One region of the Shewanella khirikhana genome, then DNA from elsewhere that is predicted to be linked to it. Evidence: predicted binding sites of a transcription regulator. Region 1 holds the regulator's gene; each other region holds the start of a gene.
The links. The regulator sigma-54, encoded in region 1, starts transcription at its own class of promoters, with help from an activator protein. The targets are predictions, from matches to a motif close to GTTGGCACGNNNNTNGNNT.

Region 1 (10,250 bases):
CCAGTCGTGACGCTCAAACAGCGCAGCCGCCTCGGTATCCGACATGCTGACCGGGATCCCATCGATGCTCTCATCTATCAGCTCGCGGATAGGGGTAGCCGGGTCGCAGGTGAGAAGCGAAGCCAGGGTTACCCCGCCCATCAGCACGTCCTGCTTGTCGACCACGTACAGCATGTCGGTGGCCTCGGGCAGAGAGCCGCGCAGGCGCAGATAACGCAGTATCACATCCACATTCACGTCGGGGCGAATGGTGACAGTATCTGTGTTCATGATGCCGCCGGCGCTCTCTTCGGGGTAAGACAGCGCCTGCTCGGCACGCAGCCGGTCCTGGCTGGACATGGACTGCAACACTTGCCGATAGAGACTGTCCGGCAGCGATCGCAGTATGTAGGCCAGATCGTCGGTGTCCAAACCGGCGGCGGCCCGGGCCAGACGCTCAGGACTCATCTGGCGGATAAACTTGTCTTTCATCTCTTCGCCAAGCTCTTCAAGCACTTCACCGGCGAGTTCTGGGTCAATCAGTTGCCACAGTACCTGACGGGTGCGCGGCGGCGAGGATTCCAGCACCAGGGCGATGTCGGAGGCGGCCATATTGAGCAGCATTTGCCGCACATGCACAAACATGCCGCTGCCGAGGGCTTCGTTGAGCTGGCTCAGTCTGAGTTCGGTCTGTTCGTTATCCAGAAGTTCCAATGGCATCGCCTTTCCCCAAAGAGATGAATTGGCAATATGGTAGCAAATATAGGGGGATAGACGAAGATTACCGCTAATGTGCAGTGCAATATGCTGCGATGGTTTTAGTTGGGGAGAGGAGTTGCGCTATCGTCTGCCGTCGTATGAGGGCGTTTAGCACTCTTCGTCGAAGCAGGCGTTGATAAGGTTGCAGATGGCGTCCATGGCCTGCTCGGCCTCATCGCCTTCGGCAATGATATGGATGGTTTTGCCCATGCCGGATTCCAGCATCAGCAGCCCCAGTACACTGGCGGCAGAAGCCTGTTTTTCGCCCTGTACCAGGGTCACGCTGGCCTTGAACTCAGACGCCAGTACCGCCAGCTTGGTGGCGGCGCGGGCATGTAATCCGAGCTTATTGACTATGGTGATATCGCGCTCAAGCCTTGGCATTGAGTTCCCTGTGGCGTGCCTCGACCTTATGGTGCGAGTTGGCAAAACGTTTGGCCAGCTGGTCGGCAATGTACACCGAGCGGTGCTGACCGCCGGTACAACCTATGGCGATGGTCAGGTAACTGCGGTTGTTGCGCTCCAGATGCGGCAGCCAGGTTTCCAGCAGGTTTTCGATTTGCCAGATGTACTTGTTGACCAGCACCTGACGCTCCAAAAACTGCTTCACCGGCTCATCCAGTCCGGTCATCGGCCGAAGGGCTGGCTCCCAGTGCGGATTTGGCAAGAAACGGGCGTCGAACATAAAGTCGGCCTCGGTGGGCATGCCATGCTTGAAGCCAAAGGATTCAAAGATGATTACCAGCTCTTTGTCGGTGCGCCCCAGCAGAATTTGCCTGACAGCATCGGCCAGCTCATAGACGTTCAGATTGGAGGTGTCTATGTAGTGGTCCACCAATTGCGACACAGGCTCAAGCAGTTTGCCTTCGAGTTTGATGGCTTCCTGGAGTGAGACTTTGCTGCGTGACAATGGATGCAGACGACGGGTTTCGCTGTAGCGTTTCAGCAGCACTTTATCGCTGGAGTTGAGGAAGAAACTGGTGAGCTCAACCCCGGGTGGCAGTTTGGCAAGCTCCTGTTCCAGCGCTTTTTCCTGCTCAGGCATATTGCGAATGTCGATACTGATGGCGACCTTGTCGCTGCTGCCTTTGAGCTGCTCCAGTAAGGGGCCCATCAGGGTCAGCGGCAAGTTATCGACGCAGTAATAGCCCAAGTCTTCCAATACCCGCAGGGCAACGGATTTCCCTGAGCCGGAGCGGCCGGAAACAATGACGAGTTTCATCCTGTGATTACCTGGTAGAGTTCCTTTTCATCATGGCTTTTACGCAATTGCTTCAACACCTGACGGTCGTTGAGCTTTTCGGCCATGGCTGCCAGGGTACTCAGATGCTGTTGGCATTGGTCTGATGGCACCAACAGGGCGAACAGAATGTCCACCGGCTGCTTGTCGATGGCATCGTAGCCAATGGCTTCTTCGCATTTGATGAGTACGGCGAGAGGTTTATCGATACTACCCAGGCGACCATGGGGAATGGCAATGCCATTACCAATGCCGGTGCTACCCATCTTTTCGCGGGCCAGCAGGCTTTCAAAGATCTCTTGGGAAGAGAGGGAAGGGTACTGGGCTGCGGCGAGATCGCTAATCAGTTCCAGTACCTTTTTCTTGCTGCCCGGAGTGGCACAGCTAGTGCACTCCGGCGCCAGGATGGTACTTAGTTCCATCGTTAATGTTTGGTCAGTTTCTCTTTGTGTTTAATTACCTGACGGTCCAGTTTATCAATCAGGGCGTCAATGGCGGCGTACATGTCTTCATGTTCTGAGGTGGCGAATACTTCGCCTCCGTTGAGGTGAAGCTTAGCTTCTGCGATTTGCTGCAATTTCTGAACATTGAGAACAACGTGCACATTATTGATCTGTTCGAAATGGCGTTCAAGCTTGGAGAATTTACTCTCGACGTAGTCACGCAGTGAGTCAGTAATTTCGATGTGATGCCCAGTCAGGTTGATTTGCATAGACACTTTCCTCCAATGACCTCGGTTGGGTTACAAACTCTTACGCTGATTCGACGGTGGTATCAGCATCGCCTCTCGGTATTTGGCGATGGTGCGTCGGGCAACGTTGATTCCTTGTTCCGCCAGAAGTTCTGCCATCTTGCTGTCGCTTAACGGCTTCTTCTGGTTTTCCGCTGCAACCAGTTTCTTGATAAAGGCGCGGATTGCAGTAGAAGAGCACTCTCCGCCATCTTCGGTTCCGACATGGCTGGAGAAAAAGTATTTCAGTTCAAAGATACCCCGCGGGGTATGCATGTACTTTTGAGTGGTGACCCTGGAGATGGTGGATTCATGCATTTCCACCGCCTCGGCGATATCGTTGAGCACCATGGGTTTCATGGCTTCTTCACCGTACTCAAAAAAGCCCTGCTGGAATTGCACTATGCAGTTGGCCACCTTGAGCAGGGTGTCGTTGCGGCTCTCCAGACTCTTGATAAACCACTTGGCCTCTTGCAGATGGCCGCGGATAAACTGGCTATCTGACTGATTGCGACTGGTGCGTGCCAGTGCAGCATACTGCTGATTCACACTCAGTTTAGGCATGCAATCCGGGTTCAGCTCCACCACCCAGCGACCATTCTTTTTGCTCACCGACACGTCAGGGATCACGTACTCTTCCTTGGTGCTGGTGACGTTTTCGCCCGGACGGGGATTCAGACTCTGGATCAGCACTATGGCGTCTCTGAGCTCTTCTTCCTTGAGGCGGGTTTTACGCATCAGGGTGCGGAAGTCGCGGTTGGCAATCAGGTCCAGATGCTCACGGATAAGCAGCTTAGCGTTATCCAGATGCGGCGTATCGGCGGCAAATTGCCCCAGCTGGATCAGCAGGCACTCGGCCAAATCCCTCGCTGCAACACCAATGGGATCGAAGTGTTGAATGCGCTTGAGCACAGCCTCGACTTCGTCCAGCTCAACCTCTTCATCGCCCACCGCCTCAAGGATTTCATCCAGGCTTTGGGTCAGATAGCCCTTTTCGTCAATGGCATCAATGATAGCGGTGGCAATGGCCAAATCGGTATCCGAAAAAGGGGTGAGATTTTTCTGCCATTCGAGGTGTTCGTACAGGCCTTCGCTGGTTTCGCCCTGAAACGGCATGTCGTCGTCGCGACTGATGCCGGGGCCGGCAACCGGAGCGGCGGTGAAGACTTCATCCCAGGTAGTGTCCATGGGCAGTTCATCCGGCATGGATTCCTGAGTCACGGCTTCGGAGGTTTCTACCGAAGCGGAATCTCCTGCGCTGGCTGATACTGAGCCTTCATCGAATTTGTCGTCGAAGTCTTTGTCGCCGCCATCGGCATCGTACTGATCGCCATCGAGGCGATCGTCGTCCATTTCCAGCAGCGGATTGGCGTCGAGGGCTTGTTGAATTTCCTGTTGCAGTTCAAGCGAGGAGAGTTGAAGCAGACGAATGGCCTGCTGCAACTGTGGCGTCATGGTGAGTTGTTGTCCCAGTTTGAGCTGGAGCGACGCTTTCATCGTACTGCGGATCCTTCACTAAATAATTCAGGTAGAAAGCTTTTATCTATCAGGTTCTTCGGCCAATAGCCACCCTGATTTACCGGATATGAGACGGTAGGCTTTGTTGTTTAACTATAGCCTGAATTGCTCACCCAAGTACACTGCACGCACTTGCTGATTGTCCAGGATCTCGGCAGGTGTGCCTTCGGCAATCAGGCTGCCGTGGCTGACGATGTAGGCTTTTTCACACACATCCAGGGTTTCACGCACGTTGTGGTCGGTAATCAGTACCCCAAGGCCGCGGTTTTTCAGCTGTTCGATAATCTTTTTGATATCGATAACCGAGATGGGGTCTACCCCGGCAAAGGGTTCATCCAACAGGATAAAGCGTGGATTGGCGGCCAGTGCGCGGGCAATTTCCACCCGGCGACGCTCACCGCCTGAGAGTGACATACCGGCGTTGTCGCGGATGTGGGTGATGTGGAACTCTTCCAGCAGCTGCTCGAGCAGCTCTTCACGCTCATCGCTGCTGAGTTCTTTACGCATCTGCAGCACGGCCATGATGTTGTCGCGCACCGATAGCTTACGGAAGATGCTGGCTTCCTGGGGCAGGTAGCCAATGCCTTTGCGGGCTCGCAGGTGCATGGGGTCGAGGGTCAGGTCATCGTCATTGATGTGAATACTGCCCTTGTCGCTCTGTACCAGACCCACCACCATGTAGAAGGTGGTGGTTTTACCGGCACCGTTGGGGCCGAGCAGGCCAACCACCTGACCGGTATTCACCGTGAGGCTGACATCTTTTACCACCTGACGGTTCTTGTAACTCTTGGCGAGGTTGCTGGCCTTCAGGGTCAGTGCCGTCATTGCTGCTTCTCTTTCTGGGGTTGAGGCTGGTCTTGCTTGCCTTTGTCCTGCAGTTCCTGCTGGTAGTTCTCAGGTTTGATGATGGTGATCACCTGATCGTCTTTTTTACCGCTGCTTTGCGAGCTGAGCTGCTGCTTTTCGATGTCGTAGACGATGGAGTCGGCGCTGACCTTACTGCCATCCTGCTCGACTTCGGCGCTGCCCTTGAGGCCCATGATGCGGCTGTCGATGTTGTAGCTGATTTCGTTGGCGCTGGCCTGCACTGTGCGGCCATCTTCCACCTGCTGGCTGTAGGTGGCTGGCTTGCCCTTGGCGAGCAGGATCCGCTTGCCGGTCTTCTCATCTGTGTAGGAGCTGAGTTCGTCGGCTTTGAGCACCAAACTGCCCTGGGTCAGGGTTACCGGGCCTTCGTAGACGATGCGTTTGTTTTTCAAATCGGCGTAGCTGTTGGCTGCCGCGATTTTCACTTCCTGAGTTAAATCGAATTTGGTGTTGGCCTGCGCCAGGGCGCTGCAGGTACACAGCAGCACCAAAAGAAGCGACTTATTGAGGTTCATAGGTTCCCTTAATCTTGCTTAAAAGCTTCACTTCCTGCGCATTGAGGTCGGCATGCAGGCCGACGCCACTCATATGGAAGTTATTGCCGCTGATTAAAATCTCTTGTTCGGAAGTCAGGATCATGGTCTTGAGATCCAGTTCCAGATAACTGGTATTGAGCTGCTGCAGTGGCTCGTTGAAACTGATAGCTTCAATCAGCACGTCCTGCTCCAGCATGACTCTGTCGCTTGCTTTGTCCAGTCTGCCGATTTTGGCACTGAGACGCCACTCGCCTTTACCATCTTGTGGAAACAAGGTGTACACCGGTTGGGTGAACAGGGTCTGGGCATTGCCTTCGAAGTGCTCCATGTAGGAAGCGCTCACCCGGCTTTCGAGTTTGCCTTCGCTGTCGTAGCTGATACTGCGAAGGTCGGTGGCCACATAATCGGGCTTTTGCACCGTAGCTGTAGGCTGGGGCTGGCTTGCCTTTTTGCTTTGCACCTGCCAATACAGCGCCAGCGCCGTACCAAACAGCAGGATAATGGCCAGGGTCACCCGGTTCATACGCTCATCCCGTGGGCTGAGTCGAACTTGTCCTGGCTCATCAGCAGCAGGTCGGCAAGCTCGCGCAGGGCGCCGCGGCCGCCCGGCAGATAAGTCAGCATGTCGGCATTGCTGGCCACAAATGGATGGCCATCGGCCACACAAACCCCAAGGCCTACGGCTTTCATCACCGGCAGATCGACCATGTCATCGCCGATATAAGCCACTTCGGCCGGGCTGACGTTATACAGGCTCAGCAGCTCTTTGTAGGGCACAAATTTATCGTCGATACCCTGATAGATGTGTTTTACACCCAGCGCTGTCATGCGGTTTTGCACTATGGTGGAGTTGCGGCCGGTGATCACCGCCACCGCAATGCCGGCGCCCTGCAGCGCCTTAACGCCATAGCCGTCGCGGGTGTGGAAGGCTTTCAGCTCTTCGCCCTGATTGCCCAGGTAAATGCGGCCGTCGGAAAAGACGCCGTCCACGTCGCAAATCAGCAGTTTGATTTGGCTTGCCTTGTGCCAGATATCCTCGGCAATGGGGCCGTAGAGTCCTTCACGCATCAGATAACCCCCGCCTTGACCATATCGAGCATATTGAGCGCACCGACCGGGCGGCGTTGGCTGTCAATCACGATAAGGCCGTTGATGTTTTTCTCGTCCATCAATTGCAGCGCCTCGGCAGCCAGAATGCTGTCGGGGATGGTGATGCAGTTGCGGGTCATCACATCGGCAATGCTGGTTTGGCGCAGATTGATTTGCGCATCAATCACCCGGCGCAGATCGCCGTCGGTGAAAATGCCCACCAAGGCGCCATCGGCATCGACAATGGCGGTCATGCCGAGACCTTTTTTGGAGATCTCATACAGGGCGTCAGTGATGCAGATATTGTCGCGTACCAAAGGCAGCTCGTCGCCGCGATGCATCACATCGCTGACATGCAGCAGCAGCTTGCGGCCCAGGGCGCCACCTGGGTGCGACATGGCAAAATCATCCTTGGTAAAGCCTTTGGCTTGCAGCAGCGCAACGGCCAGGGCATCGCCCATCACCAGGGTGGCGGTGGTGCTGGATGTGGGCGCGAGCCCGAGCGGACAGGCCTCTTCCGGCACCTGGATACACAGATGCAGCTTGGCGTGTTTGGCCATGGTAGAGCCGGGTTTGCCGGTCATGGCGATAACCGGAATGCTGCGACGCTTCATAACGGGCATCAGGGTAAGGATTTCATCTGACTCACCTGAGTTGGAAATGGCCAGCACTATGTCGTTTTCGCTGAGCACGCCAAGGTCGCCATGGCTGGCTTCACCCGGGTGAACAAAAAAGGCCGGGGTGCCGGTACTGGCCAGGGTGGCGGAAATCTTATTGCCAATGTGGCCCGACTTGCCCATGCCCATCACAATCACCTTGCCGGTGCAGTTGAGGATAAGCTCGCAGGCATCGGCAAAGGCGTCGCTGTCGACAAACTGGTACAGGTTGTCCAGGGCCGCCTTTTCTACATCGATAACCTTACTGCCCCATTGGCGCAGTTGCGTTCTGTCTACCATATCTGTCTCTCTGTCTGTGCCGGCCGCAAGCCGACAGGCCAGGGATCAGTGTGCCTGGAACAGCACGTACTGATAACCAATAAAAATTGCCAGGAAGATGGCGCCGTGCCAGCGCTTGAGTTCCCGGTCTTTGCCGCTCATCAGCACAAATAAGGCCAGCGCGACACTGGTGGCCATCACCATGTAAAAGTCGCGGGTCACGGCCTGGGCGTCGACTACGCCGGGGGCGATGAGTCCGGGCAGTGCCAGCACCGCCAGAATATTGAACATGTTGGAGCCGACGATATTACCTATGGCCAAGTCGTCTTCCTTCTTGAGCGCGCTGGCCACACAGGCCGCAAGCTCAGGCAGGCTGGTGCCGACGGCGATGATGGTCAAGCCTATCACCAGATCCGACAGCCCATAATACTTGGCAATGCCCACGGCGCCGTCCACCATCCAATCGGCGGATAATGGCAGCAATATTATGCCCACTACCAGCCAAATCAAGGCCTTGGAGGTAGGAACATCACGGGGAATTTCTTCATCGGCTTCCTCGGCAAGGGGATCCGGGTCCTTGTTGGTCAGCGCGTGCCAGATGAGATAGGCCATCAGTGCAAAAAAGGCCACGGCAAGAATAATGCCTTCGTTACGGTCAAGCACGCCGTCATGGAGGAAATAACCGGCCAGTGCGGTGGCAGCCAGCATCATCGGGATTTCCCGCTTCAGCGTCTGCGAGCTGACGGCAATGGCGCCTATCATGGCGGTCACACCCAAAATCAGAGTGATGTTGGCGACGTTGGAGCCAAGCACGTTGCCCACGGCGGTGTCGCGCATGCCGTCCATAGAGGCGGTGGCTGCAACAAACATTTCGGGGGCGGAACTTCCCATGGCCACGATAGTCAGGCCAATCAGCATAGGGGGCAGACCCAGATTACGGGCGAAGGCGGCAGCGCCGTAAACAAACTTGTCAGCACTCCAAACCAGTACCGCCAAGCCTGCAACAAGCATAAACACGTTGAGTAACATTTATTGACAAAATCCATGAATACCAAGGCGCATTTTCGCTGGAAATCAGGCAAATTGAAAGTATTCGGGGCGGGAAGTGTGTAAGCGGTTGTCGCAATCAGGGCAATTCCGTACAATTTGCCCCTCTTCCGTTGCGCGCCAGGATGGCCGAATATCACTTCATAGACATCAGGGAACCATCATGAATCACGAGGTCGACACCTTGGTGGAAATCCGCAATCTGGGTTTCAGCCGCGGTGAGCGCATCATTTATGACGATATCAGTCTGAGCATTCCCCGTGGCAAGGTGACCGCCATCATGGGGCCGAGCGGTATTGGTAAAACCACATTGCTTAAGCTGATGGCCGGGCAGTTATTGCCTGACCGCGGCGAAGTGCTGTTTGATGGTATCAATATCCATCAAATCAGCCGCAGTGAACTGTTTGCCCTGCGTAAACGTATGAGCATGTTGTTCCAGAGCGGTGCCTTGTTTACCGACATGAACGTATTCGACAACGTGGCTTTTGCCCTGCGTGAACACTCTGGGTTGGATGAAGCCATTATTCGCCGCATTGTGCTGATGAAGCTTGAAGCCGTGGGCCTGCGCGGCGCAGCGCAGATGATGCCGAGCGAGCTTTCCGGCGGTATGCAGCGCCGGGCTGCACTGGCGCGGGCGATTGCGCTTGAGCCTGAAATGGTGATGTACGATGAGCCCTTTGCCGGTCAGGACCCGATTTCTATGGGGGTGCTGGTAAAGCTTATCCGCGAATTGTCCGATGCGCTCAGTCTCACCTCTGTGGTGGTTTCCCACGATGTGGGCGAGGTGCTTGGTATCGCCGACTATGTGTATGTGATTGCGGATAAACGTATTATTGCCCAGGGCTCACCGGCTGAACTCAAGGCATCGGATAATCCGCAGCTGAGGCAGTTTATTGGTGGTGAACCCGATGGACCTGTGCCGTTTCATTATCCGGCAGCAGATTATATGAAGGAGCTTTGTGGTGGCGTTGATTGATGCAGTTGCGCGCCTGGGGCGCGGCGCCATAAATCAGGTGTCCGGCATGGGCCGGGCAGGATTGATGCTCTGGGGCGCGGTAGTGGCGATGCCCCGGCCGGCCAAAGGTCTGCCGCTGCTGGTAAAGCAGCTCTATGTGGTTGGGGTGCAGTCGCTGCTGATCATTTTGGTTTCAGGCCTCTTTATCGGCATGGTATTGGCGCTGCAGGGTTACACCATTTTGGTGGACTTCGGCACCGAAGAAAGCCTGGGTCCCATGGTGGCCTTGAGTTTGCTGCGGGAACTTGGCCCCGTGGTCACTGCGCTGCTGTTTGCCGGCCGCGCAGGTTCAGCGCTGACCGCCGAAATCGGTTTGATGAAAAGTACCGAGCAGCTTTCGAGCCTCGAGATGATGGCGGTGGATCCGCTGCGACAGATTATTGCGCCGCGGTTCTGGGCTGGTGTGATCAGCATGCCGCTGCTGGCACTGATGTTTACTGCCGTTGGGATCTGGGGCGGTCATATTGTGGGGGTTGAGTGGAAAGGCATCGACAATGGCGCCTTCTGGTCGATTCTGCAGGCGTCCGTTGAGTGG
Region 2 (10,250 bases), 1.4 Mb from region 1:
GGGGCAAGACCCTCGCCATGTTGCAACAGTTGGGGATCCCGCCTTCTCAGGTAGTCATTGAGTTATCTGAGCAGCACCCCGCCGACGATATTGACCTGCTCAAGGCCTGCCTGCTGCATTACCGCAACCAGGGCTTTTTAACCGCCATAGACGATTTGGGCGCGGGCTACTCCGGGCTCAGGCTCTGGTCAGAACTGGCGCCAGACTATGTAAAAATCGACCGCCACTTTATCCATAACATAGATAAACATCCGGTAAAACAGGAGTTTGTTCGCTCTATTGTTGAGCTTTGCCAAAGTCTGACCTGTAAGGTCATTGCCGAAGGCATAGAAACCGAAGCCGAACTTCAGGTACTCAGGCAACTCGGCATTACCTACTGCCAGGGGTTTCTGCTGGGGCTGCCTGCCCTGCATCCTCAGCGGCAATTGCCGGAGTCGCTGGTAAGCGGCAGCGCCGCTATCAGTGTCAGCCCCAGATACGGAGAGTCGGCCGAAAGCCTGGCCTGCAGCGCGGTAACTGTAGGGCCAGACACCAAATTAAGGCATATCAGCGACCGTTTTTGCAGCCAACCGGCATTGCAGGCAGTGGTGGTAGCTAATGGCGATACGCCCCTTGGGCTTATCAGTCGCACCGCCCTGCTGGAACTCTTCTCAACCCCTTACGGCCGTGCCCTGCACGAAAACCATCTGGTAACCGAAGTGATGGACAGCGCCGTGCCCCTGGTGGAAGCCTGTGAGCCACTGAGTTCAGTCAGCCAGCGTCTCACCGCCGATCCTGAGCAGCAAATGGCGCAGCACTTTATTATTTCCAGGCAGGGTAAGTTGATTGGGGTGGGCCACACCAAGGACTTGCTGTCGCGCATTACCGAGCATCGGATTAAAGTGGCGCGCCACGCCAATCCGCTGTCCGGGCTGCCAGGGAATGTGCCTATTCAGGAAGAATTGCAGCGCCTCAGACAACACGCGCGCCCCTTTTATCTGGTGTATTTTGACCTGTGCCACTTCAAGCCTTACAACGATATTTACGGGTTTTGTCGGGGCGATGAAGTGATTTGTGAGGTAGCGGGGTTGCTGGGGCAGCACCAGGACAGCGACTGCTTTGTTGGCCATATCGGCGGCGATGATTTTGTAATGATTTCCACCGAAGATCCCCACAACCGGGTGATGTCGGTGATTGCGGCCTTTGAGCAAACCCGGGAAAGCTTTTACCACCAACAGCACTGGCAGGCGCAGGCAATTGAAGCCGAAGACCGCCAGGGCAACATCTGCCTGCATCCTCTGGTATCGCTGTGCGCCGGAATACTCTCGCCCAAGCACACCTATCACGCCACCGAACATGAATTGTCAGAGCTCAGTGCCCGGGCAAAAAAACAGGCAAAACTCACCGAGGGCGGGTTTTGCCTGCTGGATACCCTGCCGCCTAAGTTGCGACAGGCTTAAGCTTTATTACAGCTTGGGAGCCACTTGCTTGTCGAACCACTGGGACAAGAGACGGGACTCATGCATAAACGGCTTATCGTTTACCGGACGAATGTCGTTCATAAAGTTCAGGTTGGTGAGCTTCTCGTCACCGGCAATCACCACCTGCTCGCCGTCCAGCACCTGATAGGTAAAGGTCAGGCGTGGTGGGTAGATTTCCTTCACGATTCGCAGATCGTTGGCAGTGGCGCCAAAGGTGGGGCGCATATCACCGGCCAGATCCACATCGGTTACAACCAGTTCCAGTTTCTGGTTAGGTTTGAGCGACTTGGACGCCTCTTTATTGAGCTCCTTGGTCAGGGTCTCAAACATGCGATTCTCATAGCGTGACTGCAGCTCACCGCTGGATTTGATATCGCGAAACTTTTTCGGCTCCTGCCAGGTGATCTTCACCGCGCCGTCTTCGGTCACCGGGTTCGGGGTGGCCTCGTCGGCCGCCATCGCAGAACCTGCAATAAAGAGACCGGCAATCAGAATCATCTTGGATTTCATAAAGCCTCCTTGGGCCTGTACACTTTTCACTCGTATCAACTCTAGCTAAATAAAGCTGAACCAATACTTAATACAAAACCGGCATCAATACAATGTACCGATTATAAGTTTTTGTTTATCCATTAGTTTAGACAGAGTAGTCGCAAAAGGTTCTGGTATCAATTTGTATCAGGCAAAACCCACTTCCGACCGACTGCCGGGACGGGTGGACATGGATTTCAGCGCCGCCACGTTCAGCCGTCAGTTGCAGCCACTGATTAGCTTACGCTGATATAACTACCTGAAATACAAAGCCTGATATCAGGGATCTTGCCAGCGATGTTGGCAGTCAGGCAGCGCACTGCCGTAGCGCGGCACCGGGGTTCCAAACTGAGGAAAGCCCCCAAATCGGGCAAAATTCTGTTCAGCGGCGGTTCAACCCCGGCCGCTACCATGGCCGGGTCTTGTCTACTTTGAGGGTAACACCATGACCAAGCCATCCACTGCCACCCTGATGTCTGCGTTGGCCCTGACAGGTATGCTCAGCATCAGCAGCCTTGCCAATGCACAAACCGGTATTAAGCCAGAAACCAGTGCTCAGCGGGCCGCTGTCGCGCGTCATTTTTCGCTGTTGGAACAGACACAAACCCAGGTGGAAAAGAGCTACAGCGATAAGAGGTTCAATCAAATGAACGAGCAACTGAAGCAGCAGGAATCGGCACTGGTTGCCCGGCTTTGCACCGAGCACGGCCGTCAGTACGACGACGCCACCAGCACCTGCACTGAATAATCAGAAAGGAAACAGCTGACACAGGGCCGGGTAATTGGCCTTAAGATCCTTCGGGCGGGTACTGAACTGCTTGCCCGCTGGGTTGACACTGCCAGAGGGCACGAAGGGCAGCTCCTGCGAAGTTCTGTCCTCGTAAATCTGCCCGGCAATCAGATCGTAATCTTCAATAAAGGGATAAGCGTAGCCATCCACTGTCGGCCAGCCCGGCAATCCGGCCAGTGCATCCGGGTTCGCAACAATGCGCTCAAACCATTCCTGACCAAGGGAAATCAAAAAGCTGCGAAACTCGGCAAAGCCGTAGTCGCTGTCACATCCGGTTACCACGTAGGCAGCGCCCCACAGCGGCCAGGTATAGGCCTGACGCATCTTCTGCCCAAACCATTTATCGAAGGCTTTCAGCTGGTCATTATCCATCGGCTCCAGCGCCAGTTTCAGCCGCTCACACAGACTTTCCTGAGATTCATCGGCGCTTTGGCGGGTTACCAACTGCCAAAATTGGTTTTCGGTCATACAGGGTCTCCTTTTCGGAGCGCTATTTTATATCAATTGTATTGGCCATGGATATGATACCGAGCTGGACTGACCCTCTGGGTTTTTCTACACTTGGCCGACTTTCTGTGACGAGGATCCCCATGAAACTCCCGCCATTTCCCCTGCTTGTACTCTTGGTGCTCTATGTGGTGTTTACCGTTCTTGCCATTGGCAGACTGATTACCACCGGCGCGCCGGACATGTTTTCCCTGGGGGTTATCCCTGTACTGATAGGCTTGGTGCTTAGAGCCAACTGGGGTCTGTGGGCGCTGCGGATTTATGTGGCCATTCAAACGCTGGGCTTCGCCGCCCTGGGAGTGACCGCCATTATCGCGACCCAAATCAGCCCGGAAGATGCCAAGCTGTTTATCGAAGGCAAAGAAATCCCGCTGCCACTGGTTGCCGTCGCTATTGCCGCCTTGCTGGCATTCCAGTGGTGGGTGGCGTTTCACAGCAAAACCAAGGCCTATTTGAGCCAACAACAATAATAAACGGCAGCAAACTGAGGCCAGGGTGCCAGCTATGGCCCCCGGCAGCTACACTGATTGCAGCCCCTTTAACTGCGCCGGATCCGGCCTGCTTTTTGGTATTTGACGACATGCATCAACTGTCACCGAGTGAATTGTCCATTCTGTTGGTTGAACCTTCAGACACCCAACGCAAAATTATCATCAATCGCCTTCGTGATGAGGGCATTCTGAACATAGAAACAGCCCCGGGGCTGGAAGAGGCCCGTGAGCTTATCCGTGCCCACAAGCCGGATCTGATTGCCAGTGCCATGCATTTTGCCGATGGCGATGCCCTGGCGCTGCTGACCTTTATCAAGGCCGAACCCGGTTGTCAGGATATTCAGTTTATGCTGGTGTCCAGCGAGTGCCGCCGCGAGCAGTTGGAGATTTTCCGTCAGTCCGGCGTGGTCGCCATTCTGCCCAAGCCGTTTTACAAGGAGCACCTGGGCAAGGCGCTCAACGCGACCATCGACCTGCTGTCCCACGATGAGCTGGATCTGTCCCACTTCGATGTGCAGGACCTGCGGGTGCTGGTTGTGGACGACAGCCGCATGGCCCGCAATGTCATTCGCCGCACCCTCACCAACCTTGGCATGCGCCAAATTACCGAGGCCTGTGATGGCAGTGAGGCGATTGCCCTGATGCGCGAGCAGATGTTCGATCTGGTGGTGACCGACTACAACATGCCCAGCGTCGATGGTCTGGCGCTGACCCAGTTTATCCGCACCGAAAGCCAGCAATCCCATATTCCCATCCTGATGGTATCGTCCGAAGCCAACGATGCGCATTTGTCCAACGTCAGCCAGGCTGGCGTCAACGCCTTGTGTGATAAGCCTTTTGAGCCACAATTGGTGAAGCAAATCCTTTACCAGCTGCTGGATGAGAATTAATTGAGATAAAACCCCTGAAAAATTGATCCCGGCCGGGATTTTGGGCAGTAAAACCGCTTCCCAAACGTTCAGGGCTGTGGCATGTTAGGCGAGTTTTAAAACAATAATCACGGAAAGACGAGTATTTAGCTATGAACAGAACTGAACTTATCGCCAAGATTGCCGAGAGCGCCGACCTGACCAAAGCCGAGGCTGGCCGTGCACTGAAATCCTTTGAAGAAGCTGTGACTGCCGCCATGAAAGAAGGCGACAAGATTTCTATCGTAGGTTTCGGTTCATTCGAAACCAGCACCCGCGCCGAGCGCACCGGTCGTAACCCACAGACCGGCAAGGAAATCAAAATCCCTGCGGCAACCATTCCAAAGTTCAAGGCCGGTAAGGCCCTGCGTGACAGCGTTAACTAACCGATAAGTTCACGTAGTAGCTAAAAGCCTCCCTGTGGAGGCTTTTTTATTGCCTGCGCACCATGGCTGTGCATTTCTTGCCCAGCGACAGGGCAGCCTGCCCGTTCCTGACACAGAGAAAAACAAAAACCACATTAATATCAATTGGTTAATATTTGGCACAAGTTTGGCAATTCTTCCCCCGACCATACAAAAAGAACACGATATCAACCTTAAGGGGAATATGATGACCAAAACACCTGTTTGCTTACTGCTACTGGGCGCCCTGGCCGCCAGCTCACCCGCAATGGCGGCACTGGATGGCAATATTGGCGTGAGCTCCAACTACCTGTGGCGCGGGATCAGCCAGACCGGCGATGCCGTGGCACTGGATGGCGGCATTGATTACAGCCACGACAGCGGCTTTTACGCAGGGTTCTGGGCATCCAATGTCGACTTTGGCGACGACACTACCTTTGAGCTCGACCTCTACGGCGGCTACAGCGGCCAGATCACCGAAGCTATTGGTTTTGATGTGGGTTATCTCTATTACGGCTATCCGGATGCGGATGCCGATATCGATTTTGGCGAGCTCTATGCCAGCCTCAGCTGGGAGTGGCTGACCCTGGGTTACGCCCGGGTTATCCATGCCGGTAATGACCTGGCGCCGGATGGATTGTCAGATGACGATATGGATTACCTGAGCGCCGAGGTGTCCATTCCCCTGAGCGACAGTCTGAGCCTGGATTTCCACTACGGCTATTCCAGCGGTGATGTGGTGAGCAGCTGGTACGACGAATCGAGCTACAGCGACTACTCGGCGGCCATTACCAAGAGCACCGACCTGGGTGATGTGAGCTTTATCGTCTCCGACACCGATCTTGACGGAGACGATCCCAAGGTCGCACTGCGCTGGGCATACTCTTTCGGGCTGTGACAGTGCTTATGGCTATAGCGAAATAGCGACCTGACAGAGACTATCAGGCAATAACCGGGCGGTTCGCTTTGCGAGCCGCCACCATCTTCTCGATATGCTCGACGATGGGCTCTGCCACCTTGATGCCGGTGGCCTGCTCTATGCCCTCGATGCCCGGCGCCGAATTCACTTCCAGCACCAAAGGCCCACGGGACGAGCGCAGAATATCCACCCCGGCCACAACCAAGCCCATGGCCTTGACCGCAGCCACTGCAGTTTTCCGCTCTTCAGGGGTGATTTTGATTTTCTCGGCACTGCCGCCAAGATGCAGATTAGAGCGAAAATCGCCCTCCGGCCCCTGGCGGCGCATGGCGGCTACCACCTTGTCACCCACCACGAAACAGCGGATGTCGCTGCCGTTGGCCTCTTTGATAAATTCCTGCACCATGATGTTGGCTTTAAGTCCCAGGAAGGCCTCAATCACACTCTCAGCAGCTTTACGGGTTTCCGCCAGCACCACGCCTATACCCTGAGTGCCTTCCAGCAGCTTAATCACCAGCGGCGTACCGCCAACCATATTGATAAGGTCGGGAATATCATGGGGCTTATTGGCAAAGCCGGTGATTGGCATGCCAACCCCTTTGCGGGACAGTAACTGCAACGCCCGCAGCTTATCCCGCGAACGGGCAATGGAAATGGAATCGTTGGCGGCATACACCCCCATCATCTCAAACTGGCGCACTACGGCGCAGCCGTAGAAGGTCACACTGGCATGGATGCGGGGGATGATGGCATCAAGATGAGGCACTTCTGCCCCTTCCAGATGAATGCTCGGCTTCACCGAGTTGATATTCATGTAGCAATTGATGGGGTTAATCACCTGCGCCTCATGTCCCCGGGATACGCAGGCTTCCACCAGTCGGCGGGTGGAGTAAAGTTCAGGGAACTGAGAAAGCACACCAATTTTCATAACGTTAACCAAAGCGGGCCAGCCGCCTTCTTTTAAGGATATGAAAATTCTGTAGTAATAGACTCACCTTGGCAAGTCAGCCAACCCGGTATTTCGACACCGCTGGCAGTAGCACTTCCTGCTCAAAGGTGGCCGCATCCACAGGCCGACCATACAGGTAGCCCTGCAGCAACCGGCAGCCATGGGCGGCGCAAAACTCGGCTTGCTCGCGGGTTTCAATGCCTTCAGCCACAGACACCATGTCAAACCCCTCAGTAAAATTAAGCAGCGCTGTCAGCAACTTACACCCCTTTTCATCCTCAGGCACTGTGGACACCAAGCTCTTATCGATTTTGATCACCTGAATGGGGAAGTGCATCAGATGCTCGAGGGAAGAGTAGCCGGTGCCAAAGTCATCCAGCGCCAGGGTAACCCCCATCGCCGCCACACATGCCAGCGCATGGGCAATCTCTTCCGGCCGCTTTATTAACGCATTTTCAGTGATTTCGAGTTCAAGGTTTTGTGGCGCCAGCCCGGAACTGGCCAAGGCGTCGCGGATAACATGGGGCAATTTTTCGGCGGCGATTTGCGAGGCGGAAAAGTTAACGGCCACCGATAATCCAGGAATGTCTTCTCCGACTATATCGAGCCACGCTCGGGTTTGGTTGCAGGCGGTTTCCAGTACCCAGCCGCCAATTTCCTCCATAAGCCCGGCATCTTCGGCAATGGCCATAAAGCTGTCCGGCGCCAGCAGGCCATCTTCGGGATGTTGCCAGCGAAGCAGCGCTTCCATACCGGTTAACTGCCCGGTGCGGCTATCGAATTTCCCCTGATAAAACAGCCGGAATTCTTTATCCAGTATCGCCCGTCTGAGTCCCTGCTCGATACGGGTGCGGTAGCGAACCTCAGATTCCAGCTCCCGCGAGTAACATTGAATTTGATTACGGCCTTCCTGTTTGGCCCGGTACATGGCGATATCGGCGCACTTAAGCAACTCATCGGCAGTGTTGGCACACTCACCGTACATAGCAATGCCAAGGCTTGCGCCTATCATTACCGTGGTATCACCGAGGGCGAAGGGCTCCTCAAAGGTATCCAGAAGCCGCCTGGCAAGCCCGAAAGGTAAAAACTTATGGTTCTGATCGCAAAGCAGGGCCACAAACTCATCGCCACCAATGCGGGCAATCAAGTCACTTTCTCGCAGCGCCGACGACAATCGGCTCGCCACTTCCACCAGCAGCACATCCCCCATCTGGTGGCCAAGAGTGTCATTAATCCCCTTGAAATCATCCAGATCCAGCAGGATAACGCTGAGCATACCGCCAGTGCGCCTGACCTGGCTCAGCGCCCGATTCAAGCACAAATCGAAGCCATAGCGGTTCACCAGTCGGGTCAGAGAGTCATGCTCGGCCAGCTCTTTGAGCTTTTCGTGGCTGTGACGCAGCGCCTTGGCCATGGAAAAACGCTGGCGGGCGTTGATGATTGCGCGGCACAGGCGCCCCGGAGTGACCTCATCTTTGAGCAAAAAGTCCTGGGCACCCAATTCAATGCAGCGCTCTGCCAGTTTGTCGTCCTCGTAGCGGCTAATCATGACCACGGCGGTATCTTCGTTCCCCACGTCATTGAGCCAGGTCAGCACTTCCAGACCATTGGCATCGGGCAGCATATAATCGAGCAGAATGCCGTCGTAACGGTTTTTGCCAAACAGGGCCAAGGCTTCTTTGGCATGACTGGATTGCGATACCACAAACTCCCTATCCGACTGGGACAGGGCTCTGACAATCATTTCGCGATCGACTTCATCATCATCCACCAACAGCAGATTCATATCCCAATCCTCATATCTTTGGCAGTTCAACAATGCGCCAATAACCCTCCAGCATATTGATAATGTTGGAGAACTCTTCATTAATGTTGTGCTTAACCAAATATCCGGCCACGTTGAAACTGTAGGCGGCCACCTTGTCTTCATCGGAGCGGGAGGTGGTGAGCACAAAAACCACCGACGAGCTTAAGTGAGGATCGGCCCTGAGGGCCGCCAGAAACTCCAACCCATTCATCCGTGGCATATTCAAATCCAGCAGTATGATAAAAGCGCCCTGCACTTCACCACTCTTAAGCATATCCAGCGCAGTTTGCCCATCCCTTGCCCTGACGAGGGGATTTAGCAGCCGCATCTTCTGCATTGCCCGCTCAACCGCCATGTAGTCAACGTCATCATCGTCGACCAGAAACAAGACCGCCTGTTGGTACTCGGTTGGATTATTCATCTGGTTGCTTCCATATGTTCTGGCCAGGAAAACCAAAAACGGCAGCCGCGACCGGATGACTCCAGCCACACCTTGCCGCCGTAGCGCTCAACTGTTTTTCGCACCAGGGATAAGCCCAAGCCACATCCTTCCACTTCATCACGCGACTTAAGCGTTTGAAATATCTCAAATACCTTTTCCTGGTATTCGGGCGCTATGCCTGGACCGTCATCACTGACACAGCACTGCAGCCAGTGCTCATCCTCAGTCCAATTCACTTCAATCACCCCTTTTTCGAGATCATGGTGCTTAATGGCATTGGCAAACAGATTGCGAAACACCAGCTCCAGCGGCACCCTGGCGGTGTGCAACTGCACGCCGGGGGAACTGATTTTGAGCTCAAAGCCACTGGGCGGCGCCACATAGGCGAAGGTGTCACGCACCAGGCTGCCAAGCTCGATGTCAGACATTGCTTCTTCAATGCGGCCAATGCGGGAATACATCAGCAAGCCATCGAGCAGATTGCTCATCCGGTCAATACGGCTGCGGATAAGCTTTAAGTACTTGGCAGTGGATTTATCCAGCTTGCCGCTGAGGTCTTCTTCAATCCACACACTCAGCTGTTCAATGCCCCTCAGCGGCGATTTCAAATCGTGGGAAGCGATATAAGCGAAGCTGTCGAGCTCTTTATTGATCCGTTCAAGCTCACGGGTATGGGCCAGGCGCTGCACCTCTACGCTGCGGCGCACCGAGATATCGTTAATGGTGGCAAGCACCGACATACCGGATGCAAAATGAATAGGGGTAAGCCCCACCTCAATGGGGATCAGTCGGCCCTTTTTATCACTGCCATACAGCTCGTCACGCAGTGACATCTTCTTGGCGATGGGGTTGGCAAGATAAGACTCAATATGCTGCTGGTGGTTGCCCTGTAATTGGCCGGGCAGCAGCATATTCACGCTCTGACCAAGCAACTCCTCGCGGGTATAACCAAAAAGCTGCTCGGTGTGGATATTCACCAGGGTAATGATGCCCTTATTGTCGGTGATGATAAGGGCGCTCGGCGATGCCTCCACCACCAGTC
Region 3 (10,250 bases), 1.1 Mb from region 1:
CCGGCGACGCTTGCAGCAAGGCGGCAAAGGCTTCGCCATCGAGGCTTGCCAAAGCATCAGCCTCTACGCCGAGCAAATCAGCCAGTTGCTGGCGGGTTTCGGAATCGGCGCCTTTCATTAGATCGCTGAAGAGTGCGAACAAATCGTCGGTGGCGATGGCATCGGCGTCATTTGCCACCTCATCAGCAGCTTTGATGTCATCAGTGCCAAGCCCATCGGCGGTCAGTGCCTGCATGACCAGCGCCAGAATGTCATCTTCGCTGAGCGCTTGCGGCAACAAATCGCCGTCGGCGGCAATCTCATCGGGATCGGCAATCTGACGGGAGAATTGGATTTGGGCAAGCACGTTGGATACATCATCCGCGCTTTCAGCATCGCCAGCCTTGCCAAGCGTCTGTGCCTGAGTCCTGGTCGCCTTCGACTGTTCCGCCGCGGTTTGACCTGTTGCTTTTGGCCGAGGGTTTTCAGCATAAGCATTTGTTTTTGCAATGATAGACTCGAAATCCATACCATCGCGTTCAGCTGTAGAGTCGGCGCCCACAGGGGCACCTTTTGATGCTCCCTGAGAAACTTCAGGGCTGCTTAAAAGCACATTCATGATTTGTTGCATCAGGGCTCTCCCTGCATTGAATGGCAAGCCTGTGTGTGCCATCTGCAATGCTGTTTAGCTTAAATCTCACTCACTTGGCGAAAATACAGCAAATGCCATGCCAATCGACTCAGGATCTGCGCCGGATAAACTGCTGCATGGCAAATTCATCCGCCAGTTTTTGCTCCTGACGCAGCGCCACTGCCTCGCGCTTATCGGCTTTGTGCTGAAGCAGCAGTTCGACCGCCTTGCGTTTTTGTTGCCGCTCCATCCAGGTTTGGCGCCTGTGGGCCAGTTGCTTGTCAGCGCCCTGCACGGCCTGAACCTGCTGGGCAATGGCCTGATCGATCTGCTTGATAAACCGATGAAACTGCTGATACGCGCTGGCACCGATATTGGTGCCCTCTTTGGCGGCTATCTGGCGCATATAGTCGAGACGATAATGATTGAGGGCATCGAGCTGCTGCTTAAGCTTGCCAAGGTCCAACTGCGCAGCGCGCAGCGCCAGTGCCGCTTGCTCTTCAGCTTCCTGTGCCAGTTTCAATACCGTGAGTAACGGGTCTGGGCGTGCCATGGATTACCCCCTGCACTGGGCCGCAAGCTGGCCAAGCATGGTTTCACTGTCACCCATGCTGATGGCATCACGCATTCCCTGACGCAGGAAGGCGTTCATTGCCGGTTGCAACCTGATGGCATTGTCGATGCGGGGGTCGCTGCCCTGGGCATAGGCGCCGATGGAAATCAGATCACGGTTTTGCTGATACAGCGAATAGGTTTGCTTCACCTTGCGCATGGCTTCAAGATGCGCCGGGCTAATCACCATGGGCGCCACACGGCTGATGGAGGCTTCAATATCGATAGCTGGATAATGCCCGGAATCGGCAAGCGTACGCGACAGCACTATGTGACCATCGAGGATAGCCCTGGCCGCATCGGCTATCGGGTCCTGCAAATCATCGCCTTCGGTCAGCACTGTGTAAAAGGCGGTGATAGAGCCCTGACCCGGACCGCCGTTACCGGCGCGCTCAACCAGCCGTGGCAGCTTGGCAAACACCGACGGTGGATAACCCTTGGTGGCAGGCGGCTCACCCACGGCAAGGGCGATTTCCCGCTGGGCCTGCGCATAACGGGTCAGACTATCCATCAGCAGCAATACGTTAAAGCCAAGATCGCGAAAATATTCGGCAATGCGGGTGGAGGTTTCACAGGCACGCAGGCGCATCAGCGGCGAGGTGTCGGCGGGCGCGGCCACCACCACCGAGCGGGCACGGCCTTCAGGGCCCAAAATTTCTTCAATAAATTCTTTTACTTCGCGGCCACGTTCACCAACCAGGCCCACCACAATCACATCCGCAGTGGTGCCGCGGGTCATCATGCCAAGCAGCACGGACTTACCGACGCCGGAGCCTGCGAACAATCCCATCCGCTGGCCTTTGCCGACGGTCAGCATGGCATTGATGGCGCGAATGCCCACATCGAGGGGTTCGTGGATTGGCCGCCTGGCAAGGGGGTTGATGGCTGGGCCATGGCGCGGGGCGACATCTGTGGTGCCAAGGGGGCCAAGACCGTCCAAAGGTTCACCGCCGCCATCGAGCACACGGCCAAGCAGCGACATGCCCACGGCAATACCGCCCTGCTCACCGAGCGGCCGCACCCGGGCACCGGGCAGCACCCCTTTCAGCTCTTCAATGGGCATCAGGTAAAGAAGATGTTCATCGAAGCCGATGACTTCGGCAATCAGCTCGCCGCCCATGGTATCGATGGCACACAGGCTGCCGACCGGAGCGCGGCAACCGCTGGCTTCCAGAGTCAGCCCGACCACCCGCACCAGCTGGCCTTCGGCAACCGGATGCGACATGGGAAGCGCTTGTTTAAGCTGCTTTAAGTTATTCAGCAGGTGGTGTTTGCGGGCTATCATCTTCGCCCTCCCCGGCGCTGGCTTGTTCGGCGCCGCTGCTGTGTTCAATCTGCTCCTGCGGCTCGCTGGTCGCCTGAGCCGTTGGCGCCTCATCGCGGGCGAGTTTTTCCTGCTGGATCCGGGCATCACGTCCAAGGGCTTCGAGCCGTTCGGCCGGCGTCGCCAACGCAGCAGCAATTCGCTCTTCGAGGCGCATATCGACCCGAGAACGATGGCTGTCAATCACCAGTTCGCCGCGCTCAAGCAGCGGATCCGATTCGAGCTCCCAGCGCTTGCGCTCAAGCTCGCTGTGCTCATAAAGCCCATTAACCAGGGTTAAATCGTCGGGATTCAGGCGAATTTTGACTTGCTGATCTTTCACCGGCAGACAGTCGATGCCCTGACGCAGGGCAGCAAGAATATGTTCGGGATGGGTTTTCAGCTCATGCAGCAAAATCTGCCTGGCGAGTGTCATCGACAGCTCCAACAGCTCCTGCTCAATTTCGTTATCAAGCAGGGAAAGCGGCGCCGAAAACTGCCCAAGCAGCGACTCAAACCGGGCCAGCATGGCTTTGCCCTCAGCAAGGCCTTCAGACAACCCCTGCTCCTGGCCCTGACGCAAGCCTTCTTCGTGGCCCTCTTTGAGCCCCTGCAGGCGTCCGGCTTCCAGCCCTTCGGCGTAACCGTCAGCTTTACCCGCTTCAAAACCTTCAAGTTCAGCTTCCTGACGTATGGCCTCAATTTCAGCGAGGGTCGGCGGACGAAACTCTTCCTCCTCGGGCGCCACATAGACTTCACCGGGGCGACGCCCAAGCATATTTTCTGGCGCCTTGGGCATATCACCGGACATCTCCGGTAAGCGCCAGTGGCTGAATTCGTCCTTTTCTTCCCCTCTGAGGACTGTCTTGGGGCGCTTGGTGTCAGTCATTAAACAAACTCTTCACCGCCGCCACCGCCGAGCATGATTTCACCGGCGTCAGACAGGCGTCTGGCAATGGACAGAATTTCTTTCTGGGCCAGCTCAACTTCGCTGATGCGGATAGGGCCCATGGCCTCAAGATCGTCACGCAGCAGTTCGGCAGCCCGTTTGGACATATTGCCGAGGATTTTGTCTTTGAGCTGATCGTCGGCGCCTTTAAGTGCCTTCATCAGTACGTCCTGCTGCACTTCACGCAGCAAGGCCTGAATACCACGGTCGTCCACATCGATAAGGTTTTCGAATACAAACATCAGATCCTGGATTTGCTGCGCCATTTCCTCGTCGGTTTCGCGCATGGTTTCCATCAGCTGACTTTCGATGGCGGTATCCAGATAGTTCATGATGTTGGCCGCCGCCTTGAGACCGCCCATCTTCGCCGCCTGGGCACCGCCCTGACCGGCAAACTGTTTCTCCATGATGTCGTTCAGCTCCTGCAATGCCGCCGGTTGTACCTCTTCGAGGTTGGCGATGCGCATCAGCAGGTCGAGACGGGTGTTTTCAGGGAACTGGGAGAAAATCTCCGCCGCCTGATCCGGCTCGAGATAAGAAAGCACAATGGTTTGAATTTGTGGGTGTTCGTTCTGAATAATAGAAGCCACCTGACGGGCATCCATCCACTTGAGCGAGTCAAGACCCTTGGCACCGCTGCCCATGATGATCTGCTCAATCAGGTTGCCGGCCTTGTCTTCACCCAGCGCCGCGGTCAGCGCCTTTCTCACGAACTCTTCGCTGTTAAAGCCAATGGAGGAAAACTTCTGAATATCATCCAAAAACTGCTTATGAACGGCGATAACCTTTTCCTGCCCAAAGTCTTCCAGCGCCGCCATGGCCATACCCACCTTTTGCACCTGCTTGGGCTCAAGGTGTTTCAGAATTGACGCGGCGTCAGCTTCACTGAGACTCAGCAGCAAAATCGCGGTTTTCTCAATGCCGGACAGATCGCTTGCTTTGATCCCGGATTCAGATTTTTCTTTATTTTCAGCCATTTTCCTGTTGCAACCAATTCTTCACGACTTGAGTGGAAAGCTCAGGTTCGTTGGCAACCAGAGCGCGGATAGCCTTAATCATATCATCATCTTTATGCAGGTTCGGGATAAGGATTGAGCCGTCATCCGCATAACTGTACTCGGCTTCGGTGGTGTTGAGCATGCCCAGAGTATCGGCGGCGAACTGATCTTCAATTTCAGCCAGCTCATGCCCCAGACGGCCATCTTCCGGCATGTCCACCTTGTCGGCGAGCAGCAGTTTCTTCAGCAGCGGCCGCACCACAAACAGAATGAGCACCAGAATCGCCAGCGAACCGGATGCAAGCTTCATCGCCTTCCAGAACCAGGGCTGTTCCCACATGGGCAGCTCGGGCATTTCTTCAACAAGCTGATCCATAAAGGGCACAGTAACCACTTCTATGCTGTCGCCGCGCTGAGTGGTAAAGCCCACAGCGCCTTCCAGCAGACGACGGATATTGGCAAGCTCGGCCTCAGTGCGGGGCACGCGGCTCACCTGACCTTCGCCATTGGCATCGCCGGCCTTGAAATCTACGGCTACCGACACACTCACCCGGCGCACTGTGCCAATCTGTTGACGGGTGTGGCTGATGGTGGTGTCGAGCTCATAGTTACGGGTGGCTTCGCGGTGAGAGTTACCGTTGGCCTGCTGTTGATCCTGCGCTTCTTTCAGGGTTTGGGGTATGTTGGACTCCATCGGCGGCTGATTGGACAGCGCACCCGGGATCCCCATGCTGCCTTCGCCTGTGCTCTGGGTTTCCAGGGTCATTTCACTGCGAACGGCGGGCAAGTCAGGGTTAAAGCGCTTGGCGGTTTGCTCCACGGCGGTAAAGTCCATGGTCACATCCACCTGGGAAGTGAAATTTTCCGGCCCGAGAATTGGCATCAGAATGGCGTCTACCTTGGCGCGGTATTCGGCCTCTTTTTGTTTTACCAGTTCAAGCTCACGGCGGGCACGGGCAGACACCCCATCCTGACTGCCTGAATTGAGCAGGCGGCCGTTGGAGTCTGTCACTGTCACCCGGGTAGGTTCAAGCCCCTGCACTGCAGAAGCCACTATGTCCACCACGGCATCGACTTCTTCCTGACCGAGACCGCCACGGCGCACTGTCACCACCACGGTGGCGCTGGGCTTAGACTTGTTGCGGGCAAATACGTTTTCTTTAGGCAGCGCCAGAATCACCTTGGCGCGGCTGATGCTTTTAAGCTCTTCAATGGCACGGGCGAGGTTTTGCTCCTGGCTGTGCTTCAGGCGCGCCTGCTCCATACGCTGGCTGACACCAAAGCCCATGTCCTGGGTCAGGAAGTCTTTCTCACTGCCGGAAGCGGCGTCGACACCGGCGCGGCTCAGCAGCAGACGTATATCCTGATACTTGTCTTCCGGCACCCGCAGCACATCAAAATCCACCTTGTAGGGGATCTTGTTTTTATCGAGTACGTCGAGCACCTGGATCATCTCCTGGGCTTCAAACTTACCCAGAGGACGGTATTCAGGCTCCTGCGCCCACATCATCACAAACACCGCCAGCGCCAAACAAATGGCCAGGGCGAGGATCATGGTGATCTGGCGCATCATGTCGGTGCCGCCAAAGCCGCCCAACACGCCGGACTTGTTTTCCTGTTGTACACCGCTCATACCGTCGTCGGTGCTCACAATCATATCAGTGCTCACGTTGGTTATCCTTCAATGGCCGACTTAGACGGGCATACTCATGATTTCTTTGTAGGCTTCCACCAGCTTGTTGCGCACCTGCACTGTGGCTTCGAAAGCCACACTGGCTTTTTCGCGGGCAATCACGGTGTCGGAAAGGGTAACGCGGGTGTCGCCCATTTCCAGGCGGGTGGCCAGGCCTGAGGAGGTTTGCTGCAGCTCGTTGACCTGGCCCACAGCCTGGGCCAATAAGCTGGCGAAATCGGCGCCGCTGGTATTACCCACCTGACGAAGGGGTTGCAGCTCCTGGCCACCAAGGGGGCTGATTTCGCTGCGCAGTGCCTGCATTTCCTGCATAAATGAAGTTGGACCTATTTGCATATCCTGCTCCCTTCGCCATGAATTTGACGGGATTAATCTCTGTAACAGGTGTAAAGCAAAAGGCTTGCCAAAAAACAAAAAAAGCAGGCCAAGCCTGCTTTTTTGCTGATTTTACCGCCTAAGCCGGCAGCTGAATGCCCATTTCCCGCATTCTGGCCATCTTGTATCTCAGGGTGCGGGCACTTATGCCAAGCTTTTCGGCAACCAGCTTGCGGCTGCCACGGCACTGACTGAGGGTTTCAAGAATAATCACGTGCTCCTGCGCCTTAAGCTCATCGCCAAGGCCCTCTGGCTCAGCGCGGGCCACTGGTTCTTCCTGGGCAATCTGGGTCACATCCATGGCGTCAATAATGATGTCCTGGGCAGAAATCAGCTCGCCGGCAGACAAAATCAGTGCCCGCTGCACCACGTTATCGAGTTCACGCACATTGCCCGGCCAGCGGTGCGCCAGCAGACGCCGACAGGCCGACTCATCCAGCTCAGGCACTGAGGTGCCGAGCTTTTCCGCATGGCGGCCAAGCAAGTGCCGCGCCAGTGGCAGAATATCTTTGGGACGCTGATTCAGCGCAGGCCAGGCCAGCGGAAATACGTTGATGCGATAGTACAGGTCTTCACGGAAATCACCGCGCTCGGCCATGGCCTTAAGCTCGCGGTTGGACGTAGCCAGTACCCGCACGTCCAGCTTGATGGTCTTGCGGCCACCGAGACGCTCAACTTCACGCTCTTGCAACACCCGCAGCAATTTGGCCTGCAACCCCAGATCCATTTCTGAAATCTCATCGAGCAGCAAGGTGCCGCCCTGGGCCTGCTCAAACTTACCCGGACAGGCCTGATAGGCTCCGGTAAAGGCGCCCTTTTCATAGCCAAACAGGGTGGCTTCGAGCATGTTCTCTGGAATGGCGGCACAGTTAATGGCCACAAAAGGCCCATCGGCCCGCAGGCTGTGGTTGTGGATATAGCGTGCCAGCACCTCTTTACCCGAGCCGGATGGCCCGAGGATCATCACAGAGGCATCAGACTTTGCCACGCGGCCAGCCAGCGCCAGCAGCGCCAGGCTTTTCTCGTCCGCTACCACAGGATCGCCCTTGTCGGCGTTTTGCGGCAGGTAACGGGTCACCTGATTGAGCAGCACTTCCGGGGCGAAGGGCTTGGCAAGGTAGTCCACGGCGCCCAGTTTAATGGCACTGACGGCGCTGTCGATGGTGGCAAACGCCGTCATCAACAATACCGGAATTTTGGGGTGATGCTGTTTGAGGTAACCCAGCAGGCCCATGCCGCCGATACCTTCCATCTGCACATCGCTGATCACCATATCAAAGCGCTGATCTTTGAGCGCAATAATCGCCTCTTCTGCACTGGCAGCCGCCTGGCAGTCGAACTGCGACAACATCAGGGTGTCGAGCAGTGCCTCGCGCAACGAGGCATCGTCCTCAACCAGCAACAGTTTGCCTTCAGCCATGGCGAACCTCCTCGGCATGGGTAATCAGTGGAAATTTAAGCATGACACTGCAGCCACGATTGGCCGCGCACTGCATTTTAAGCTCGCCGCCGTGGTTGCGTACCACGGTTTGCACCACGGCCAGACCAAGGCCGGTGCCCTGGCTTTTGGTGGTAAAAAACGGCTCCATCACCTGGGACTCGGTACCGGACTCCAGCCCCTTGCCATCGTCCACCACTGCCAGCATCAGGGCGTTATCGCGCACGCTGCCGTGGAGCAGAATATGCTTGGCACCGGCCTCGAGGCTGTTCATCACCAGATTATTGATGGCGGAGCTGAGCGCACTCTGGCTTGCGGCCATCAAGGCGCCGCCAGTTTCATCCTGCAATTTCACCGCGCAGCCGCTTGACTCGGCAATGGGCGCACAGCTGGCCACTACAGGCGCGAGAATATCCTCAAGCACCATAGGCTCCATGGGCGCTTCCACTTTGCCGCGAGCCATCAGCAGCATGTCGTTGACCTGGCGCTCAAGCTCATTCAATCGGTCCACCAACTTTTGCTGGAATTTGCCCCGGGCCTCATTGTTCAGGCGCGGACTGCCAAGATTGGCGGCGTAAAGCAGTGCCGCCGACAGCGGCGTACGAATTTGATGTGCCAGGGTCGCCACCATCTTGCCAAGCGCCGACAGTCGCTGCATGTGCGCCAGATTACGCTGCAGCAGCCGGGTTTCGGTCAAATCGGTCAGTACAATCAGCTGACCGCGCTCCAGCGGCGTAATCGCCAGCTTCACCCTGCGACCATTTTTGAGGGACACTTCGTGGCCGTCGTCATCCTGAGGTGAGAAGGCGCGGCTTATCACATTGATCCAGCGCTCGCCTTCCAGCGGCCGCTCCAGTAAAGAGGCCGCCACCGGATTTGCCAGGGTGACTATGCCTTCTTCATTGAGAATGACCACGCCGGACGGCATGGCTTCGAGGATATGAGCCATTTGCTCAGACGACGCCGATACGCCGGCATTCACCTGTTTCAGGCGAGCCTGCGGCGGAAATTCGGCAATCTTGGCTAAAGCTTTGGCTGACATACGCACCCCGTCAAAAAGTCGTTGTTAACGGGGTGGATGCAGATAGTGTGCCAGAGTGGCACCAAGGGAAAGGGGCGTAAATCCTTTTACTTAAAGTGTGAGATTAATCCTTACTCATTCCATACTTACGCATTTTTTCCACCAGCGTGGTTCTGCGTATTCCCAACATTTCAGCCGCCCTGGCCACAACGTTGTCTTGCTGCTCCAGTGCTTGACGGATCATATCGATTTCAAGCTCTGCCAGCAGATCCTTCAGGTTTACCCCCTCCGGAGGCAACTCACTGGGGAAACGGGTCTCGGGGATTTCAACCGGCTCGTCGTCGTTGAAAATCGACGCCAGTGCATCCCGCTCCAACATTTCCTCACTGACTTCAACACAGTATTCAGGCACATCAATATGACGATATTTAACCGGCAGGTCGTTCACGTCAACCAGGCCGCCCGGATACAGGATTGTCAGTCGCTCAACCAGATTCGACAGTTCCCGCACGTTACCGGACCAGTCGTGTTCTTTAAGCGATTCAATGGCACGCTGAGTAAAGCGCACCTTGCCACGGCCTTCGTTGAAGACCCGGCTTACCAGCTCCTGCAGCAGCAGTGGAATATCTTCTTTACGCTCGCACAGCGCCGGCATTTCGATGGGGAATACGTTAAGGCGATAGAAGAGGTCTTCACGGAACTCGTTCTCTTCAATCATCTTTTCAAGATTTCTGTGGGTGGCTGCCACCACACGCACATTGGACTGGATGGGCTTGCTGCCCCCTACCCGCTCAAAAACACGCTCCTGCAGCACCCGCAGCAGTTTTACCTGCATGGCAAGCGGCATATCGCCAATTTCATCGAGGAACAGGGTGCCACCTTCGGCGAGCTCAAACCGGCCTTTACGGGCACTAATAGCGCCGGTAAAGGAGCCTTTTTCGTGACCAAAGAGTTCACTTTCAAGCAGTTCGGGTGGAATAGCGCCGCAGTTAACCGGAATAAAGGGGCCATCACGGCGCTCAGACAGGTAGTGGATATTGCGGGCTACCACCTCTTTACCGGTACCGGACTGCCCCAGCACCAGCACAGTGGCGTCAGAAGGCGCAACCTGGTTAATCAGGTGACGTACATTGACAATGCCATCGCTGCGCCCCACCAGGCTTCTGAACAGCTTGGTTTGGTTACCGCTGGTAGGTACGTCCGGGCGCTTCATCTGGCCAAACACCTGACAGAAATGCAAAAGCTCGGTCA

Region 2: the regulator sigma-54 is predicted to act here: its motif matches at 5,228-5,246, upstream of STH12_RS00040 (TorF family putative porin).
Region 3: the regulator sigma-54 is predicted to act here: its motif matches at 6,555-6,573, upstream of fliE (flagellar hook-basal body complex protein FliE).

Annotation. Positions count from the first base shown of each region.
Region 1 is NZ_CP020373.1:3,396,511-3,406,760, reverse strand. It holds gene mgtE (magnesium transporter) at 1-699, opposite strand, end outside; gene STH12_RS14960 (HPr family phosphocarrier protein) at 847-1,122, opposite strand; gene rapZ (RNase adapter RapZ) at 1,109-1,960, opposite strand; gene ptsN (PTS IIA-like nitrogen regulatory protein PtsN) at 1,957-2,400, opposite strand; gene hpf (ribosome hibernation promoting factor) at 2,403-2,690, opposite strand; gene STH12_RS14940 (RNA polymerase factor sigma-54) at 2,721-4,205, opposite strand; gene lptB (LPS export ABC transporter ATP-binding protein) at 4,320-5,051, opposite strand; gene lptA (lipopolysaccharide transport periplasmic protein LptA) at 5,048-5,608, opposite strand; gene lptC (LPS export ABC transporter periplasmic protein LptC) at 5,595-6,152, opposite strand; gene kdsC (3-deoxy-manno-octulosonate-8-phosphatase KdsC) at 6,149-6,697, opposite strand; gene STH12_RS14915 (KpsF/GutQ family sugar-phosphate isomerase) at 6,697-7,674, opposite strand; gene STH12_RS14910 (calcium/sodium antiporter) at 7,720-8,682, opposite strand; gene mlaF (phospholipid ABC transporter ATP-binding protein MlaF) at 8,864-9,676, shown strand; gene mlaE (lipid asymmetry maintenance ABC transporter permease subunit MlaE) at 9,723-10,250, shown strand, end outside.
Region 2 is NZ_CP020373.1:3,841-14,090, reverse strand. It holds gene STH12_RS00075 (GGDEF domain-containing protein) at 1-1,439, shown strand, start outside; gene STH12_RS00070 (DUF3016 domain-containing protein) at 1,446-1,970, opposite strand; gene STH12_RS00065 (hypothetical protein) at 2,437-2,739, shown strand; gene STH12_RS00060 (DUF4240 domain-containing protein) at 2,740-3,249, opposite strand; gene STH12_RS00055 (hypothetical protein) at 3,372-3,758, shown strand; gene STH12_RS00050 (response regulator) at 3,869-4,669, shown strand; gene STH12_RS00045 (HU family DNA-binding protein) at 4,801-5,073, shown strand; gene STH12_RS00040 (TorF family putative porin) at 5,300-5,989, shown strand; gene rimK (30S ribosomal protein S6--L-glutamate ligase) at 6,033-6,938, opposite strand; gene STH12_RS00030 (putative bifunctional diguanylate cyclase/phosphodiesterase) at 7,015-8,745, opposite strand; gene STH12_RS00025 (response regulator) at 8,756-9,187, opposite strand; gene STH12_RS00020 (CHASE domain-containing sensor histidine kinase) at 9,184-10,250, opposite strand, start outside.
Region 3 is NZ_CP020373.1:2,333,215-2,343,464, forward strand. It holds gene STH12_RS10225 (flagellar hook-length control protein FliK) at 1-610, opposite strand, end outside; gene fliJ (flagellar export protein FliJ) at 720-1,163, opposite strand; gene fliI (flagellar protein export ATPase FliI) at 1,167-2,507, opposite strand; gene fliH (flagellar assembly protein FliH) at 2,476-3,414, opposite strand; gene fliG (flagellar motor switch protein FliG) at 3,414-4,451, opposite strand; gene fliF (flagellar basal-body MS-ring/collar protein FliF) at 4,444-6,129, opposite strand; gene fliE (flagellar hook-basal body complex protein FliE) at 6,166-6,501, opposite strand; gene STH12_RS10260 (sigma-54-dependent transcriptional regulator) at 6,620-7,960, opposite strand; gene STH12_RS10265 (sensor histidine kinase) at 7,953-9,020, opposite strand; gene STH12_RS10270 (sigma-54 dependent transcriptional regulator) at 9,124-10,250, opposite strand, start outside.